2 regions of the Paenibacillus andongensis genome follow, and region 1 is predicted to be linked to the other one. Evidence: riboswitches for the same ligand, from Rfam matches in the RefSeq annotation. Region 1 holds a riboswitch; the other holds the start of a gene.

What was found. Region 1 has a riboswitch for FMN ahead of ribD (bifunctional diaminohydroxyphosphoribosylaminopyrimidine deaminase/5-amino-6-(5-phosphoribosylamino)uracil reductase RibD). Riboswitches for the same ligand answer to the same signal wherever they lie in the genome.
Region 2: linked by a shared signal. The riboswitch ahead of NYR53_RS22605 (DMT family transporter) and the one ahead of ribD (bifunctional diaminohydroxyphosphoribosylaminopyrimidine deaminase/5-amino-6-(5-phosphoribosylamino)uracil reductase RibD) in region 1 are both predicted to bind FMN.

Annotation. Positions count from the first base shown of each region.
Region 1 is NZ_CP104467.1:4,625,980-4,634,339, forward strand. It holds gene NYR53_RS21090 (segregation and condensation protein A) at 1-303, opposite strand, end outside; gene NYR53_RS21095 (site-2 protease family protein) at 320-961, opposite strand; gene ribH (6,7-dimethyl-8-ribityllumazine synthase) at 961-1,431, opposite strand; gene NYR53_RS21105 (bifunctional 3,4-dihydroxy-2-butanone-4-phosphate synthase/GTP cyclohydrolase II) at 1,482-2,708, opposite strand; gene ribE (riboflavin synthase) at 2,839-3,510, opposite strand; gene ribD (bifunctional diaminohydroxyphosphoribosylaminopyrimidine deaminase/5-amino-6-(5-phosphoribosylamino)uracil reductase RibD) at 3,527-4,636, opposite strand; FMN riboswitch at 4,873-5,055, opposite strand; gene NYR53_RS21120 (peptidylprolyl isomerase) at 5,259-5,690, opposite strand; gene lysA (diaminopimelate decarboxylase) at 5,976-7,307, opposite strand; gene NYR53_RS21130 (spore germination protein) at 7,468-8,360, opposite strand, start outside.
Region 2 is NZ_CP104467.1:4,954,808-4,963,167, reverse strand. It holds gene NYR53_RS22625 (MFS transporter) at 1-173, opposite strand, end outside; gene NYR53_RS22620 (CBO0543 family protein) at 373-954, shown strand; gene NYR53_RS22615 (hypothetical protein) at 938-1,402, shown strand; gene NYR53_RS22610 (hypothetical protein) at 1,555-1,983, shown strand; FMN riboswitch at 2,109-2,254, shown strand; gene NYR53_RS22605 (DMT family transporter) at 2,452-3,375, shown strand; gene NYR53_RS22600 (FMN-dependent NADH-azoreductase) at 3,510-4,145, opposite strand; gene NYR53_RS22595 (LacI family DNA-binding transcriptional regulator) at 4,364-5,452, shown strand; gene NYR53_RS22590 (ABC transporter permease) at 5,483-6,307, shown strand; gene NYR53_RS22585 (ABC transporter ATP-binding protein) at 6,404-7,435, shown strand; gene NYR53_RS22580 (extracellular solute-binding protein) at 7,462-8,360, shown strand, end outside.

The sequences.
Region 1 (8,360 bases):
CGCAACAAGTTCCGCGCGAGGATCTAACGAGTCGTCCATATCATCAAAATATTCATCAAATTCAATAACAGGCGGCTTAGGCAATAGCATTTTGCTCTTGATAGAGAGAAGTGTTGCGGCCATCACAAGAAATTCACTCGTAATATCCAGCTCCAATTCATGCATAGCTTGAACATAGCCCAAGTATTGATCTGTTATTTCTTTGATCGGAATATTATAAATGTCGAGTTCATTTTTATCGATAAGATGAAGTAAAAGATCAAGGGGGCCTTCAAATGCTTCTAACTTATAGGTTACTTTCATTTCATTCTCCCCCTTGTCATAGTGAAAATAGATTCATAACAAACTGCGCGGCAAACGGATACAAATGTCCGAGCGCCCATTGACCAACTGGTGTAACCAGTAAAACAATAACCAGAATAAGTGCATAGCGTTGATTACGTGCGAACCATCCTTGCTTGCGGGAAGCAACTAGTCCTTTCAAAATAAACCATCCGTCGAGCGGATAAAGGGGTAGTATATGTATAAGGCAAATCATTACATTGACGATAACGCAGTACTGCAAATAGACTCGCCACTGTTCAACGGCAGTGGATTCTGTCCCTCCTCCCACCAAAGCCGGCAGAAAGAAATAAAGCCACCAGAAGAACAAAACGAGCAGTAAATTCGTAAAAGGTCCCGCTAAAAATACAAGTGTGTGCGATAGCCTCGGTCTCTTCTTAAAACGTGATTCATCTACCGGTATTCTCTTTGACCAGCCATAGGGACCGAAGACGATCATAGCTAGCCCCAAGGCATCTAAATGTGCCAAGGGGTTTAGCGATAATCGTTTGCTTTCTCGAGCTGTACGATCTCCGAGCAGCCAAGCTACCCCCGCATGGGCCGCATCGTGCAGCGTCATTGCGATCAGAAATGCGAACAGCCTGGGCAGCAGTGTTTCCAAATGATAATAAGAAAGCATTACGAAGTGAATTGCTTCGTCAAGTTCGCCATTTCAATCGCAGTTACGGCAGCTTCCCAGCCTTTATTTCCAGCTTTGGTACCCGCACGTTCCACTGCTTGCTCAATGGAATCTGTCGTCAAAACACCGAAAATCGTGGGAATGCCTGTTTTCAGGTTAATAGCAGAAACACCTTTTGCCACTTCGCTGCACACATAATCAAAATGTGGAGTTGATCCTCGAATTACCGCACCTAGTGTAATAACAGCATCGTACTTTCCGCTTTCAGCCATTTTTTGAGCGATTAGCGGAAGTTCGAATGCGCCTGGTACCCAAGCAATATCTACTTCGTCCTCATTAACGCCATGACGTTTCAGAGCGTCCTGTGCGCCACCCAACAATTTGGATGTAATAAATTCATTGAAACGACCTACAACGATACCATATTTCAAGTTTTGCGAAATTAAATGTCCTTCAAAAATGTTAGCCATGGTGAGATTCTCCCTTTCCTATTTGAACAAGTTATTTGGATTAGATTGGATTATATGCCGCTGCCTGAGTCATGAAAACTAAGCATATGACCAAGCTTGTTTTTCTTCGTTTGTAAATAACTGAGGTTATCAGCCTTACTCTCCATTTGAATCGGAACCCGCTCAACCACTTCAAGGCCGTAGCCTTCCAATCCTTTAATTTTGCGTGGATTATTCGTTAATAGACGAAGTTGAGTGATGCCAAGATCTTTCAAAATTTGCGCCCCAATCCCATAATCCCGAAGATCTGGAGCAAAGCCAAGCTTAATATTCGCCTCTACGGTGTCTAATCCCTGCTCTTGCAAGGCATAAGCCTTCAATTTATTGATTAAACCGATTCCGCGACCTTCCTGTCGCATATATAATAATACACCATTGCCCTCTTGATCAATCTGTTTTAATGCGGCATCCAGTTGTGGACCGCAGTCGCAGCGATGAGAATGGAAGACATCTCCAGTCAAGCACTCAGAATGAACGCGTACCAACGTTGGTTTGGAAGGGTCAATTGTCCCTTTGACAAGGGCCACGTGCTCTTTGTTATCCAGTAGGTTCGTATAGGCAATAGCCTTGAAAGTGCCAAAATCAGTTGGAAGCTTAATTTCAACTTCTCGCTCAACCAATTTCTCCTGCTGATTTCGGTAATGAATTAAGTCCTGAATCGTGATAATGCGCAAGTCATGTTTCGCTGCAATTTCCATCAGATCCGGTACACGCGCCATTGTTCCGTCTTCTTTAATAACTTCGCAAATGACGGCTGCCGGATAAGATTCGCACAAGATAGCCAAATCAACAGCCGCTTCTGTATGTCCAGTTCTGCGGAGTACGCCGCCCTTTTTGGCAATTAAAGGGAAAATATGGCCGGGTCTACGGAAATCTTGAGGTTTTGCTTCCGGATCTATCAAGCCCATAATCGTTCTTGAACGCTCATGCGCAGATATTCCCGTGCTTGTTTCTACATGGTCAACAGAAACCGTAAACGCTGTTCCGTGATAATCCGTATTCCGCGCGACCATGGGAGGCAGGTCAAGTTCTTGTGCACGTTCCTCTGTAATTGGTGCACATACGAGTCCACGTCCTTCCTTGATCATGAAATTAATGACTTCAGGTGTTGTTTTATCGGCAAGCGCGATAAAGTCGCCTTCGTTCTCACGGTCTTCATCGTCCACCGCAATAATGACTTTGCCTAGTTTGAGATCGTTAAGCGCTTCTTCTATGGTGTTGAAGATTATTTGTGTCATATTCACCTCTCCTAAGAGTTTTGCTTTAGCAAAACTATCTTCGTAAGCATAAGCTTGAGCTTTGCTTTAGCAAAGCTTTCTTCGTAAGCATAAGCTTGAGTTTTGCTTTTGCAAAACAAAATTCGTACTGCTACATAAAGCCGTTATCGGCAAGAAAGCTCGCAGTCAGCGTACTTTGCTTTTTCCCGTTTCCATCGGAAGATTCAGATGGACCGAACTTTAGTAGACGCTCCATATACTTACCTAGCACGTCACATTCTATATTGACCGAATCCCCGGCCTTTTTATCATGGAGAACCGTTTGAGCGAGAGTATGCGGGATGATGGAAACCGCCACTTCACGATCATTGACATCAACAACGGTAAGGCTTATGCCGTCAATTGTGATGGAACCCCCGGAAATGATATATCGGAAAATGTACTTATTCTCCGGTTCGAACCGATATACGACAGCATTTTCTTCGGGTATTCGTGAAAGTATCGTTGCGGTTGCATCCACATGTCCTTGGACAATATGCCCGCCGAACCGACCATTCGCTGCCATGGCCCGCTCCAAATTCACGCGTGTGCCAGTTTGTAGTTTGCGAAGATTCGTCTTGCGATATGTTTCTGGCATAACATCCACGGAAAATGAGTCGTTATCAAAGGCAATGACCGTCAAACAGACGCCGTTTACAGAAATGCTGTCACCCAGGTGGACATCTTCAAGCACTTTCTTGGCAGCGATAGTCAACACCATCGCTTGCCCTTGACTATGAATGCGGCGCATGTGGCCGATTTCTTCGATAATTCCGGTAAACATGCAAGTCCTCCATTCGTTAGCTCTTATAATTCGGATAGCCGGTTATGCAAATATCCGGACCGAACTGCTCGACCTTGAGTCGGTCGAGCGTAATCGCATCATCCATCTTCGCGAAGCCGTCGAAGTTGATGTTTACAGGTGCTGCAGAGCCACCGCCGATAATTTTCGGCGCAAACATCAGCACCAGCTTATCGATCAGGCGCCGTTCCAGCATGGCGCCGTTAAGCTTCCCTCCACCCTCTAGGAGGATGGAGCCGATTTCGCGCTCGCCGAGCTGCCGCATGGCGAGCGTCAGGTCTACCTGCGGGCCGTCCCCGCAGGTAAGGACCGTGATGCCGTGCGCTTCCAGCGCGGCACGTCTCTCTGCGGGCGCCTGAGCGCTCGCGAGCAGGATCGTCGGCTGACGATCCTGCTCCGTGAGCACCCGGGCACCCAGAGGGACTCGCAAGCGCGAGTCCGCGACGATCCGTACCGGCTGCACAGCCGGTACGTCGCCGCGCGCGCTCAGCAGCGGGTCGTCGGCGATGACCGTGCTAACGCCGACCATGATCCCCTGGTGCCGATGGCGCAGGGTGTGAACGAAGGCACGTGACGCTGGCGACGTGATCCACTTGCTGTCGCCAGTATGCGAGGCGATGCGACCGTCCAGCGTGCTCGCAGTCTTCATCGTCACATAAGGCATGCGGGTGACGATGTATTTGTTGAAGGCCTCGTTCATGGTCGCGGCCTCCTCTGCAAGCAGCCCAACCGTCACATCGAGCCCATGCTCTCTCAACTTAGCGATGCCTGTCCCAGCAACCTGCGGGTTCGGATCTGTTCCAGCGACGACAACCCGTGACACGCCCGCCTCAATGAGTCGGTCGCTGCAAGGTGGCGTCTTGCCAAAGTGACTGCACGGCTCTAATGTCACGTAAGCCGTGCTGCCCTTAGCTTCCTCGCCTGCCATTTGCAAGGCGAGAACCTCGGCATGGCCATGTCCGCGCTTCAGGTGTGCTCCCATGCCAACGATGCGTCCATTTTTCACAAGGACACACCCTACTACAGGATTAATCCCCGTCTGCCCAAGAGCACTTTCAGCCATTTGCAGAGCCAGTCTCATGTATGCTTCGTCATTCAGTACATGCACGAAGTTCACCGCCTTTCAAAATTCCTTCCAAAATTTGAATGCAAAAAGGCCCCTCCGTATATCGGATAGGGGCCAGAGATTGTCTAGATAACACGAAGAAGCTTCTACCATCCATACTTGCCGCATTTTTGATCAAATCAAACAACACCGACGTATCTGCTTCAAAAAACAGACCTGCCGAATTTTTGTTTACGTGAAAAAATGTACAAGCATGCATAGCGAAATCAAATGTTCGCGTTTTCCTTCTCCCATCCAGACTATACTGTCGGTTCCGGAATTGCACCGGATCAGCCGTAGCGAAGCTGTGTGTCAGGTACCGCTAGCTTCAAAACGGGTCACGGACTTATCGAAATCATGTAACGGGTACATGCGATCGAATCACCGCCGGTGTGGAATTTCACCACGCCCCGAAGGTTTTGCATACATATAAAAGTAACTTACAACTAAGAACTAGCTAAAAATTACTTTGGTAATGAAAAATTTATCACTCACACTTACAAAAAGCAAGTGCTTTTTTGCTTTTCATGTTAATTTCTTACTTTTTCTATGATTTCACTCGGAATTAACTCAAAAAAAGAAACCTGTTGAAATGAATCAACAGACTTCTTTTCGAAGAAACGATTTATACTTCTACAACTTCAACTTTCTCCATCAAATCTTTGCCTTTGAAAGCATCGACTAACTCCATGCCTTTGGTTACTTTACCGAATACGGTGTGTTGTCCATCCAAATGCGGTTGTGGTTGGTAAGCAATATAGAACTGGCTTCCACCTGTATTTCTGCCTGCATGAGCCATAGCCAAGGAGCCGCGCTCATGTTTGTTCGGGTTGATTTCACAGTTGATTTGGTAACCAGGGCCACCAGTTCCTGTTCCTGAAGGACAACCACCTTGTGCTACGAATCCTGGAATAACACGATGAAAAACAAGTCCGTTGTAGAAACCGGAGTTTGCTAATTTTTCAAAGTTAGCAACGGTATTCGGAGCATCGTTTTCGAAAAGATCGATAACGACTTCGCCGCCACCTGCTAGTTTAATTTTTGCTTGTTTGGCCATTTGTGGTCCACTCCTTTAGGAAATAATATCTTATTCTACTATGAAACCTTCCATTTCACAAACTGCACTATATTTCTAACACAATTCTACCCCGACCATGTTCGGTTTGACAGCGAATATGTGCTTCCCGCAACGTGTGAAGTTGCCGATATGGCTGGTCTGGTCCATGAGCAGGTTTACATCGCGACATTCGAAACTCGAACTGACATTCCATTTCGATGAAAAAAACGCAAAGAAGGAAACCCCGGAAAAGCTGAGGTTTCCTTCTTATTATTAAACAACCAATTAAACGGTCTCGCTCATCTGTTTCATTCTTGCAGGAATGATGTCATTACCCACGATATTTTCGAACGTTTCGCGTTTCACGACGAGATCACTTTGACCATCTTTCACGAACACAACGCCTGGACGGCGGATACGGTTATAATTGCTTGCCATTGCATAATTGTATGCACCTGTACAAGATACAGCGAGAATGTCTCCTGAACTTACTTTTGGCAGGTTCAGATCCCAGATCAGCATATCGCCGCTCTCACAGCATTTCCCTGCAATAGATACAACCTCGGTCGGTTGCTCTGTTGCGCGATTAGCCAACATCGCCTCATACACAGCATCATACAAAGCAGGACGTGGATTGTCAGTCATGCCGCCATCAACAGCTACATATTTACGCACCCCTGGAATATCCTTGGTTGTACCTACTGTGTACAACGTAGTTCCCGCGTCACCAACGATGCTGCGACCTGGTTCAACCCAAATTTCGGGCATCGGAAAATCATTGCTGCCGAAGTTGTCTTTAATCGCGTCTGTAATAGCTTTCACATAAACGGCAACCGGAAGTGGACTATCTTCATTCACATAACGAATTCCGAAACCACCGCCCAAGTTAATGACCTTGAACGTAATGCCTATTTCTTTGCGAACTTGAACGGCAAAGCCAGCCACTTTCTCAGCTGCCATGCGGAAGCCTTCTACTTCAAAAATTTGGGAGCCAATATGGGAATGAACGCCCAATAGTTCCACATTACTTAATTGCGAAGCTTCTTGAACTGCGCGGAATGCCGATCCATTGCCCATGTCGAATCCGAATTTGGAATCCTCCTGGCCAGTAGAAATATATTCATGCGTATGTGCCTCAACGCCCGGTGTAATCCGCAGTAAGATCTTCACCTTTTGGTGCTTCTCTTCGGCAATTGCATTCAACATTTGAAGTTCGATAAAGTTATCAACGACGAAACAGCCGATTTTGGCATCGATCGCCATTTCCAATTCAGCGATTGTTTTGTTATTGCCATGGAAATGAATTCGCTCTGCTGGGAAGCCTGCTTGGAGCGCCGTATAAAGCTCACCATCGGAAACAACATCAAGTGACATTCCCTCTTCGTCTACGATTCGGCACATCGCCATTACGCAGAATGCTTTACTTGCATAAGCCACTTGGAATTTCAGACCGGATGCTTTGAAAGCTTCTACGAATTCACGGCAGCGCCCGCGTACTAACGCTTCGTCAAATACATATAAAGGTGTGCCGTATTCTGCAACCAATTTCGTTGCATCGACACCGCCGATTTCGAGGTGGCCTTGGTCGTTTATTTTACTAGTACCATGTAAATACATAGCTTTAATTCCCTCTCTCCCTGAACCATCTTCTTGCTATATTCCGCCAAAGAGGTTAATGTACATTACTATTAAAAGTACCATATGGCATGCGCTTTTGACAATACACGCTTCGACATAAAAGCAAAAAAGGACAGGGAAATCCCCTGTCCTTTTTAGGTTATTTTGATTTTGGTTGACGTGTGCCATCGATTGGCTTTGTAATACTTAGCCGCGTTTTGCCAGCAAGCACCGGACGACGAACCAGAATCGCAAAGAAGCTTTTGGCGTTAAATGGAATAAAGGGCCACATATAGGGTGCATTAAAGGATTTCCTCGTGGCCAGCAGAATCAGCCATAACGTTGAGCCTACTACAAATCCAGGGACGTGGAAGATCGCCACGATGATTAAGAGAGCGAGCCTTACTATTCGATTAGCTAGACCCAATTCATAGCTCGGTGTCGCGAACATCCCAATGGAGGCGAGGGCCAGATACAGGATAACCTCATTGATAAAGAGACCCGTTTTTACCGCGATATCTCCAACCAAAATGGCTGCCACCAAACCCATTGCTGTAGCGAGCGGTGTAGGTGTATGTACCGCTGCCATTCGCATGAGATCAATCCCTATATCCGCTAACAAGAACTGAACCAATAGCGGCAGGGTTCCTTCCTTCTGCGGACCGAGAAATTCTAGTCCCGGCGGCTTTAAGGAAGGATCCATTACCATCATAAACCAAAGAGGGAGCAGGAAAATCGAAGCCATAATTCCAGCAAAACGTACCCACCTTAAATAAGTACCAATGAAAGGCGTTTGTCGATATTCCTCTGCATGCTGTACATGATGGAAAAACGTTGTCGGCAGGATCATGACGCTCGGCGATGTGTCCACAAAAACACATACATGTCCTTCAAGTAAATGGGCGGAGACAACATCCGGCCGTTCCGAATATCGAACCATCGGATACGGGTTCCACCCCTTATTTACAATCGCTTCTTCCAGCTGCTTTTCAGCGAGAGGAAGTCCGTCGATTTCAACATTCTTTATTTTATCTTTCACGGCTTGAACCAAGC
Region 2 (8,360 bases), 330 kb from region 1:
ACTGTCGATAAGGCATATCCGATGGAGTAGCTAGAGATCACCCATGATCCGAGATCTGCCGTGATGCCAAGATCTTGAATAATACTAGGGATAGAAACATTGAACATCGTTGTATTCATGACAACGATGAACAAGCCAATCGTCCATACCGGCATTACAATTTTATCGTTCATCCTTTACCATCCTGTCTTACTAGTATGTTATTATATCTATCCCCTATTATACAAATGTCACTCCAACATAAAAAGAGCTGCCCGCGGCAGCTCTTTTTATGTTTCCATGGTTCGCTGGCTTTTCCTTTCATGAATAATAGACTGTTTATTTATCCACACTACAGGTAGAGGAAGAAAGTAATTAAAGGGGGAAAACGGTATGGAAAAGATTTTATTGCGGATTTTATTTGCCTCATCATTAGCAGCTGCCCCATTCGTTTTGAAACGTAATAACTTGCTCATGTATCTAACCGTATTCTTTGCGAAATGCGTTTTGTCAAGTTCGTTAGATTCCTTCTTTATTAAAAAAGGGAAGATATCGTACCCCGTTCGTCCATTGGCCAAAGTATTTGATACCAATATTTTGTACGATTTGTTATTCTATCCTCTTTTAAGTGTAGTCTGGGTTAGATATACGTATCAAAGCAAACCACTTGAACTCATAACGAGAAGTCTATTTTTTAGTGGACCAATGACTTTGCTTCAATGGTTTTTAGAAAGGAAAACCGATTTGTTTAAATGGAAATCCTGGACGGCTCTTCATACATTTGCATGCATTAATTTTACTTTGTTTACAATAAGAGGGTTTGTGGGTTTATTAAAAAGAATTACACCTGATATGTATGTAAGAGGAGAAAATTATGTAGAGGAACGATCACACAGTAAGATGCTTTCACCTGAGATCATCGCAAGCATGGCAAATCACCGACTGCCAAATGACAACTATGCACAAATCCAATAAAATTGAGAAATTATTATGGAGCATCGCACTCCCTGGGTTTGGTCAGTTTTTAAACGGGAAGTATTTTAAAGCAATCACGTTGATCATCATGGAATTCATCGTGAACTACATGTCAGATCTCAATCAAATTATTATCGACAGCTTCAAAGGAAACATTCAAGAGGCCATCCAACAAACCGACTATCATTGGCTCATGTTTTACCCCTGTCTCTACATGTTTGGAATTTGGGATGCTTATAAAGACGGGGGAGATACCGCAGAGTATGCGTATATTCCTTTTGTATTAGGAGCTTTTCTAGGGACAGTAGGTATCATCTATTCGGATGAACTTCAACCTTTCGGTATTCTTTTGGGTCCCGTATGGCTGCCTATGTTGTTTTCATTCATTGGAATCGCGATAGGTATTGTTGTGTTTCTTTTTTTAAAACGACGCCACTCGATATTATAAAGGGTATCCCTGTCGGATATATAGGACAGATGGAGATCCCTTTTTCTTTTTGCATCTATCACTTCAGGATTATATATCATGTATGTTGTATATACCCAATCGTCATTTCTACCATAAGCATAAGATATAGTATGGGGAAATGGGGGGAAGTAATGTTGAAAAATGCATTAGTGAAGAAAGAGCTAATGAAGAAAGAACCAGTTAAGAAAGCACCAATGAAGCAAGAAAAAGCGAAGAAAGCCCCAGTGAAGAAAGAAATGGTGAATAAAGAAATATTGAAGCAAGAAAAAGTGATGCAAGAATTTCCAAGCAATATATTTGAGATGCAAGAAACAGAAGTCGTGCATAATTACATGAAAAGTCCGAGTACAAGGGAGGGGAGAAACGGTATGACGAGAGTCTCGAGAGAAGAAATTAATGACAAAATTAACGAAGCGATAGATGCACTCGGAGCCTCAAAGCGAAGTGTTTCGGCAGACAAACTGAGACGAGCGGATGAAGAAATTGAGAAGGCCTTACGTATTCTTTTAAGAGCGCAAGGTGAAATAAATACGAGAAGAAACTGGTATATAACAGAGTGAAAGTTATCATGTTGAAAATTGCAGAAGGTGAAGCGAAGCAGAGATGAAAATCCTTGCTTTTTTTATTTTAAGATGTTAATATTCAATTTAATGTTACTTGTATTAAGTAAGTGTGAATTTGAGATTTGAACCTTCGGGGCAGGGTGCAATTCCCTACCGGCGGTGAGGATACGTAAGTATCTCAAGCCCGCGACTCCCAGTCTGTTTAGACGGGGACTGACTTGGTGAAATTCCAAGGCCGACGGTATAGTCCGGATGAGAGAAGGTGAAGGACAACTTGTTAAAAATTCTATTTTTAACAGGTCTGTTTGTCAATGCCCCTGTTGCTTGTAAACAGGGGCATTGTCTCTTTCAGAAGGTTCAATTCAAAACATCATCTAGGGATCTTTGAGCTAATCTCAAAGTCTCGCCTATTGGGAGGTTTTTGAATTGGAAAATGTATTTAAGCTAGGAAGTAAGCGCGCAAGTTTGTATTCATCAAGTACCAGCGGTATCAATGGGATCTGGTATGTAGCACTTGGAGCTACACTTTGGGGGTTGGACCCTCTCTTTCGAATCTTATTGTTGAAAAGTTTTACCTCTGCTCAAATAGTGTTCATTGAGCATTTGCTACTGGCCTGCTATGCGCTTCCAGTGCTGATCAAGTACCGTAAGTCCTTAGCCGGAAAACTATCACTAGCCGTAATTGGTGCTCTTCTATTTATTTCTTGGGGTGGATCGGCCATAGCCACCATACTCTTCACTTCAGCTTTCGCTCACGGCAGTGCAAACTCCGTCCTGCTTTTGCAGAAGCTGCAGCCCTTATTCGCCATTGTATTGGCTCGTTTACTGCTTAAAGAGACACTGCCTTCCAAATTTTTTGTCTATGTCGGATTGGCGCTGCTGGGCACGTATCTGTTAACGTTTGGTTTTAATTCACCAGAGATGGGCTTAAAGGATTTAGGCACGTTAAGCTGCTTATTTTCAATATTGGCGGCTGTCTTATGGGGTGGTTCGACCGTCATGGGCAAGTACCTGCTTCAAAAAAACTTGGATTTCCCTGTTGTTACCTCACTGCGCTTCCTGATGGCGATCCCGCTGCTAACGGTTGTTCTTTTGGTAAGTGGCGATGCTTGGCATGTAGGCGGTTCTAGTGGTGATCTGACACTTATCGCAGTCAACCTGCTGTTTCAGGCCTTTTTCCCAGGGTTGATCAGCATGCTCCTTTATTATAAGGGGCTGTCATCAACCAAGGCATTCTTTGCAACGCTTGCCGAGTTAGCTTTCCCAGCAGTAGGAGTATGTATTAACTGGATCGTATTTGGTCAAAAGCTGACCTTAGGGCAATTAGTAGGTTTTGTATTTATTTGGTTAACCCTATGGTTCATGAGCCGTAGTAAAGGAAATGTTTAAGCCATATCAAACAAGAATTTCGATCATAGAATGTAAAAAGGAGCTGTCCCAAAAGTAGAAAATCTACTGAGGACAGCTCCTTTTTCTACCCCTCAAGGTGTATATAACCCTTTTGGACAGCTCTTTCTATTTTCTTAGAAACGAGTTGCAAGATCTTTTGCTTTAGTAATTGCTTTTTCTTTAATGGATTGCGCTTGATCCGGAGTTACAGCCATGCCTTCAACAAAAATGCCTTCGAAGGATGGGATACCGTAGAATTGTGAGATTTTTTTCAGGTAGCTGAAGCCACTTTCGAATGCAGCAGCAGGGCCTTCGGAATAAATGCCGCCACTTGCTTGGATATGCAATCCTTTTTTGTTTGTCAACAAGCCAACAGGACCACTTTCCGTATATTTGAAAGTTTTGCCTGCAACAGAAACGGCATCAATGTAAGCTTTCAAAACTGGAGGGAACGAGAAGTTCCACATTGGAGAAACGAAAACATATTTATCTGCAGCTACGAATTGGTCAACCAGAGCGCCTAAACGTGCTACTTTTGCTTTTTCTGCATCAGACAACTGGTCAAAAGCAGTTCCTGATTGTAGTTTTCCCCAACCGCTGAATACATCAGCATCAATTTGAGGAATATCTTCTTTGAACAGATCAACTGTAATAACCTCATCTGATGGGTTCGCTTCACGGTAAGCTTCGATAAATTCTTTACCTACTGCAAGGCTGAAAGATGTTTGGTGATCGTGCGGGTGTGCTGTGATATAAAGTACTGTTGCCATAATGAATAACTTCCCTTCTATACTTAAATTAATTACAGTTGTTATTATAACTTATTTTGCGTAAATTTCAAACAATAAATTAGTAACTTATAATATGTGTAAAAAAGGATCGCTCAGGGAGTTTATTTAGCTCTCAATGAGGCGGTCTTTTTTTACGAAAAGAAGCATAGAAAGTAATCAAGGTATTTGATTATTTTGAAGATTTACAAATTATTATCTTGTGGTTAACACAAGACAAACAGTTAAGCGTTATTTTAGATATGTGGGAACGGTCTCACACGAAGAAATGGGGTTACAGCATGGATCTTACGATTAAGGAAATTGCCTTGCGTGCCGGTGTATCCAAATCAACCGTATCGCGGGTGATTTCTGGCAAGGGCTATACGAGCTTGGAGGTACGCGATAAGGTGCTCCAGCTGATTGAAGAACTACAATATAAGCCAAATGCAGTGGCAAGGGCTATGGTTTCACAGAGAACGCACAACATTGGCGTACTCATTTATCGCCAGCATCATCCCATTGCGTCTCATCCGTTTTATGGCAAAATTCTTGATGCTATTTTGATGACAGCCGCCAAATTGAATTATTCCGTTTTCGTTACGACAGATCATGATATGTCGCTGCGTTCTGCCGATTTTATGATGGAAAAAAGGGTGGATGGGCTCATCCTGATCAGCCGCTTGCAGCAGAATGTCATTGACTACATCGCTAATTTCGGAGTTCCCTACGTGATGGTCAATGGCTCGACGGATGTCGACGGGGTCATGCATATAGTCAATCAAGACGAGGAAGGCGGGCGGATGGTCGCCGAGTATCTAACAGATGTAGGACATCGTCAGATTTTCGTAATTGCTGGGCCGCAGACGCATCGCAGCCACAATTTGAGGCTGAAAGGGTTTAAGAATTACATGTCAGAAATGGGGTATACGATCCTAACATCTTCCATCTTGCAAGCATCGACTTCCACCTTCGGAGAAGGGTATGAGTTAATGCGCACCCATTGGGAGCAGTTTCGTGCAGTAGGGTTTACCGCGCTATTTGCCACCAACGATATGATAGCCCTGGGTGCCATGAAGTTTATGTTGGAACAGTCCATACGCATTCCTGAACAGGTAGCGGTTGTAGGCTTTGATGATATTGATTTTGCCGCTATGTTCTCACCCTCCTTAACAACCGTCAGGGTGAATACTGAGGAGATGGGAACCCAGGCCTTTAGCTTGTTAGACAAGCTTATCCGCCAGGAAGCGAACATTGAGAATCCTAAGCAGCTTGTACCCAGATTGATTGTTCGGCAATCAACCCAATAAAATTCTCTCGAAAAGGAGTTGTTAGTCCGCATGCGTTGGTATTTAAAAGCGATAGGCCCACGGAAAATCGTGGAATTTATCATACTTGTCGTGTTTGTTATCTTTTTCTTGGGCCCGCTGCTCAACCTGGCCATACTGGCTTTTACCGGCAAATGGGCTTACCCGGATGTATTGCCCCATGAATGGTCACTGAAATGGTGGACATTTGTGTTCCAGCAGGAGGATATTGCGAAATCGATCGGCTTGTCGTTTATAATCGCATCTATCGTGACTGCTCTATCTATTGTGCTTTGTATCCCAGCAGCCTATGCGTTTGCCCGCATACGATTTCCGCTTAGTCGATTCTTCTTGTTCTCATTTCTACTGACACATGCTTTTCCTAAAATGGGACTTTATGTTTCGATCGCTGTGCTCTTTTACAAACTCGGACTGATGAACACGTTGATAGGCGTTGTTTTGATCCATATGATCAATGTACTAATGTTCATGACCTGGATTCCAACGGCCGCTTTCCGCAATGTGCATACAGCTCAGGAGGAATCAGCAAGGGATGTGGGGGCAAGCCCGTTCCGCGTATTCCGCAGTATTACGCTGCCGATGGCGATGCCTGGCATTATCGTGGCTTCGATCTTTACATTCCTTAACTCGCTCGATGAAGCACAGGGCACCTTCTTGGTGGGTATCCCCAATTATAAGACGATGCCGATCGTCATGTACTCTATCATCAGTGATTACCCTGCCTACGCTGGCGCTGTATTCTCTATTATTCTGACGGCGCCTACGATCATCCTGCTGCTGGCTGCGCAGCGATTTGTAAGTGCAGATATTATGTCCAGCGGCTTCCAACTCAAATGACGATAGATCAATTAGCAAAGCATATGCTTCCGAAGCGAGTTTTGTTTCGAAGTATCGCTTAGAAGCAACGCTCTACAAAACTTTTAGGGGGCACTTATGGATATTCAGCTTTCCGTTCAACAATTGACGAAGCGCTATAAAACAGGAGAAGGCGTAACTGGAATCTCCCTGGATGTTCGCAAAGGCGAGTTAATTACACTGCTGGGCCCTTCAGGGTGCGGCAAAACAACGGTGCTTCGCAGCATCGGAGGATTTCTCGACCCAGATTCAGGCGACATTCTTATTGAGGGTAAAAGCGTGCTAAAAGCGCCTCCGGAAAAGCGTCCGACTTCCATGGTGTTTCAAGGCTACAATCTATGGCCGCATATGACGGTGTTTGACAACCTGGCATTCGGTCTCAAAATACGCAAGATGAAAAAGGCTGACATCGATAAGGCAGTGAACGAAGTGCTTCAACTGGTTCGCTTACCTGGAGCAGAGCTTAAATATCCGGGTCAACTTTCCGGTGGTCAGCAGCAGCGCATAGCCGTTGCGAGATCCCTGCTCCTTAAGCCTGCCGTTCTGTTGCTGGATGAACCCTTTTCCGCACTCGATGCGAAGCTTCGTCACGAAATGAGAGAAGAGCTGCGAGAAATTCAATCTAAGACAGGTCTTACCATGGTATTTGTCACGCATGATCAAGAAGAAGCGCTATCGATTTCAGACCGCATTGTCGTTATGAACCAAGGCAATATTGAGCAAATTGCTACTCCGCAAGAAATTTACGATGAACCGAGTTCGCTGTTTGTTTCCCAATTTATCGGCAAAATGAACTTTCTGAAAGGGGTGATCACAGCCGGCGGGTTGACCGTAGGGCATCTAAGTTTTCCAAATATAAAAAATCTGTCCGGGCAAGTAAATCTGGCCGTTCGACCAGAAGACGTGATGATAGAAGGTGAAGAGGGAGAAGGCCTTTCCGGAGTGATCAAACAAGTGATGGTACTTGGGCATTATGCCGAAGTGTCCATCGATTTGCCAGAGTACGGCACAATCCGGGCGTTTCAACCACGGGATTTCGTCAAGGATCTTCATACAGGGCAACAAGTAAAAGTAAACTTTGCCAAAGTTTTAGCCTATCCAGAAAATTAGAGTCATATCCCAAGGAGGAATTATCTATGTTTCGCAAGAAATCCGCTGTTATGTTAGTGACATTAATGACCGCTACCGCTGCTTTTGTATCCGGGTGCGGCAGTTCTTCTACAAATGCAGGTTCCGCAGCTCAAAGCTCCAGTCCGGCCAAAGAAACAGCTGGTACTAAACAACAGCCTGTCGAGTTTAACTTCTATTTTACCGGCTCACAAAATGTAAAAGATCTATGGGATACGCTGATTCCTATGTTCGAGAAACAAAATGCGGATGTTAAAGTGAAACCAGTCTACATTCCATCGGGAACAGGAGCACAACCAACCTATGACCGTATCACGGCTGCCAAGCAAGCTAACAAAGGCTCAGGCGATATCGATTTATATGAAGACGGCTTGTCTTATGTAACTCGCGGGCAAAAAGATGGCCTATGGGACACTTTACCAGGTGACAAAATTAAAAACTTGGCAAAAGTTGATGAGAAAACGTTAAAAGATATCTCCAATCTTGCTATTCCTTATCGTTCCTCTGCGGTCGTTTTGGCCTATAACAGTGATAAAGTAAAGACACCTCCAACTAATTTGGATGAGCTGTACGATTGGATCAAGAAAAATCCAGCTAAATTCGCTTACAATGATCCATCCACAGGGGGTTCCGGTAATTCTTTTGTAGCGACAACGCTGTATAAATTCCTGCCAGAAGAAGCGATCCATAATTCCGATCCAAGTGTTGAAAAAGGGTGGGATCAAGGTTTTGCGCTGCTCAAGGATCTGGGGAAATCCGTTTACGGCAAAGGTATTTATCCAAAGAAAAACCAAGGTACTTTAGATTTATTGACAAGCGGTGAAGTTGATATGATACCGGCATGGTCAGATATGGTTCTTGAGCAATTGGCGAAAGGTCAGCTTCCAAAAACAACAAAAATGGCGCA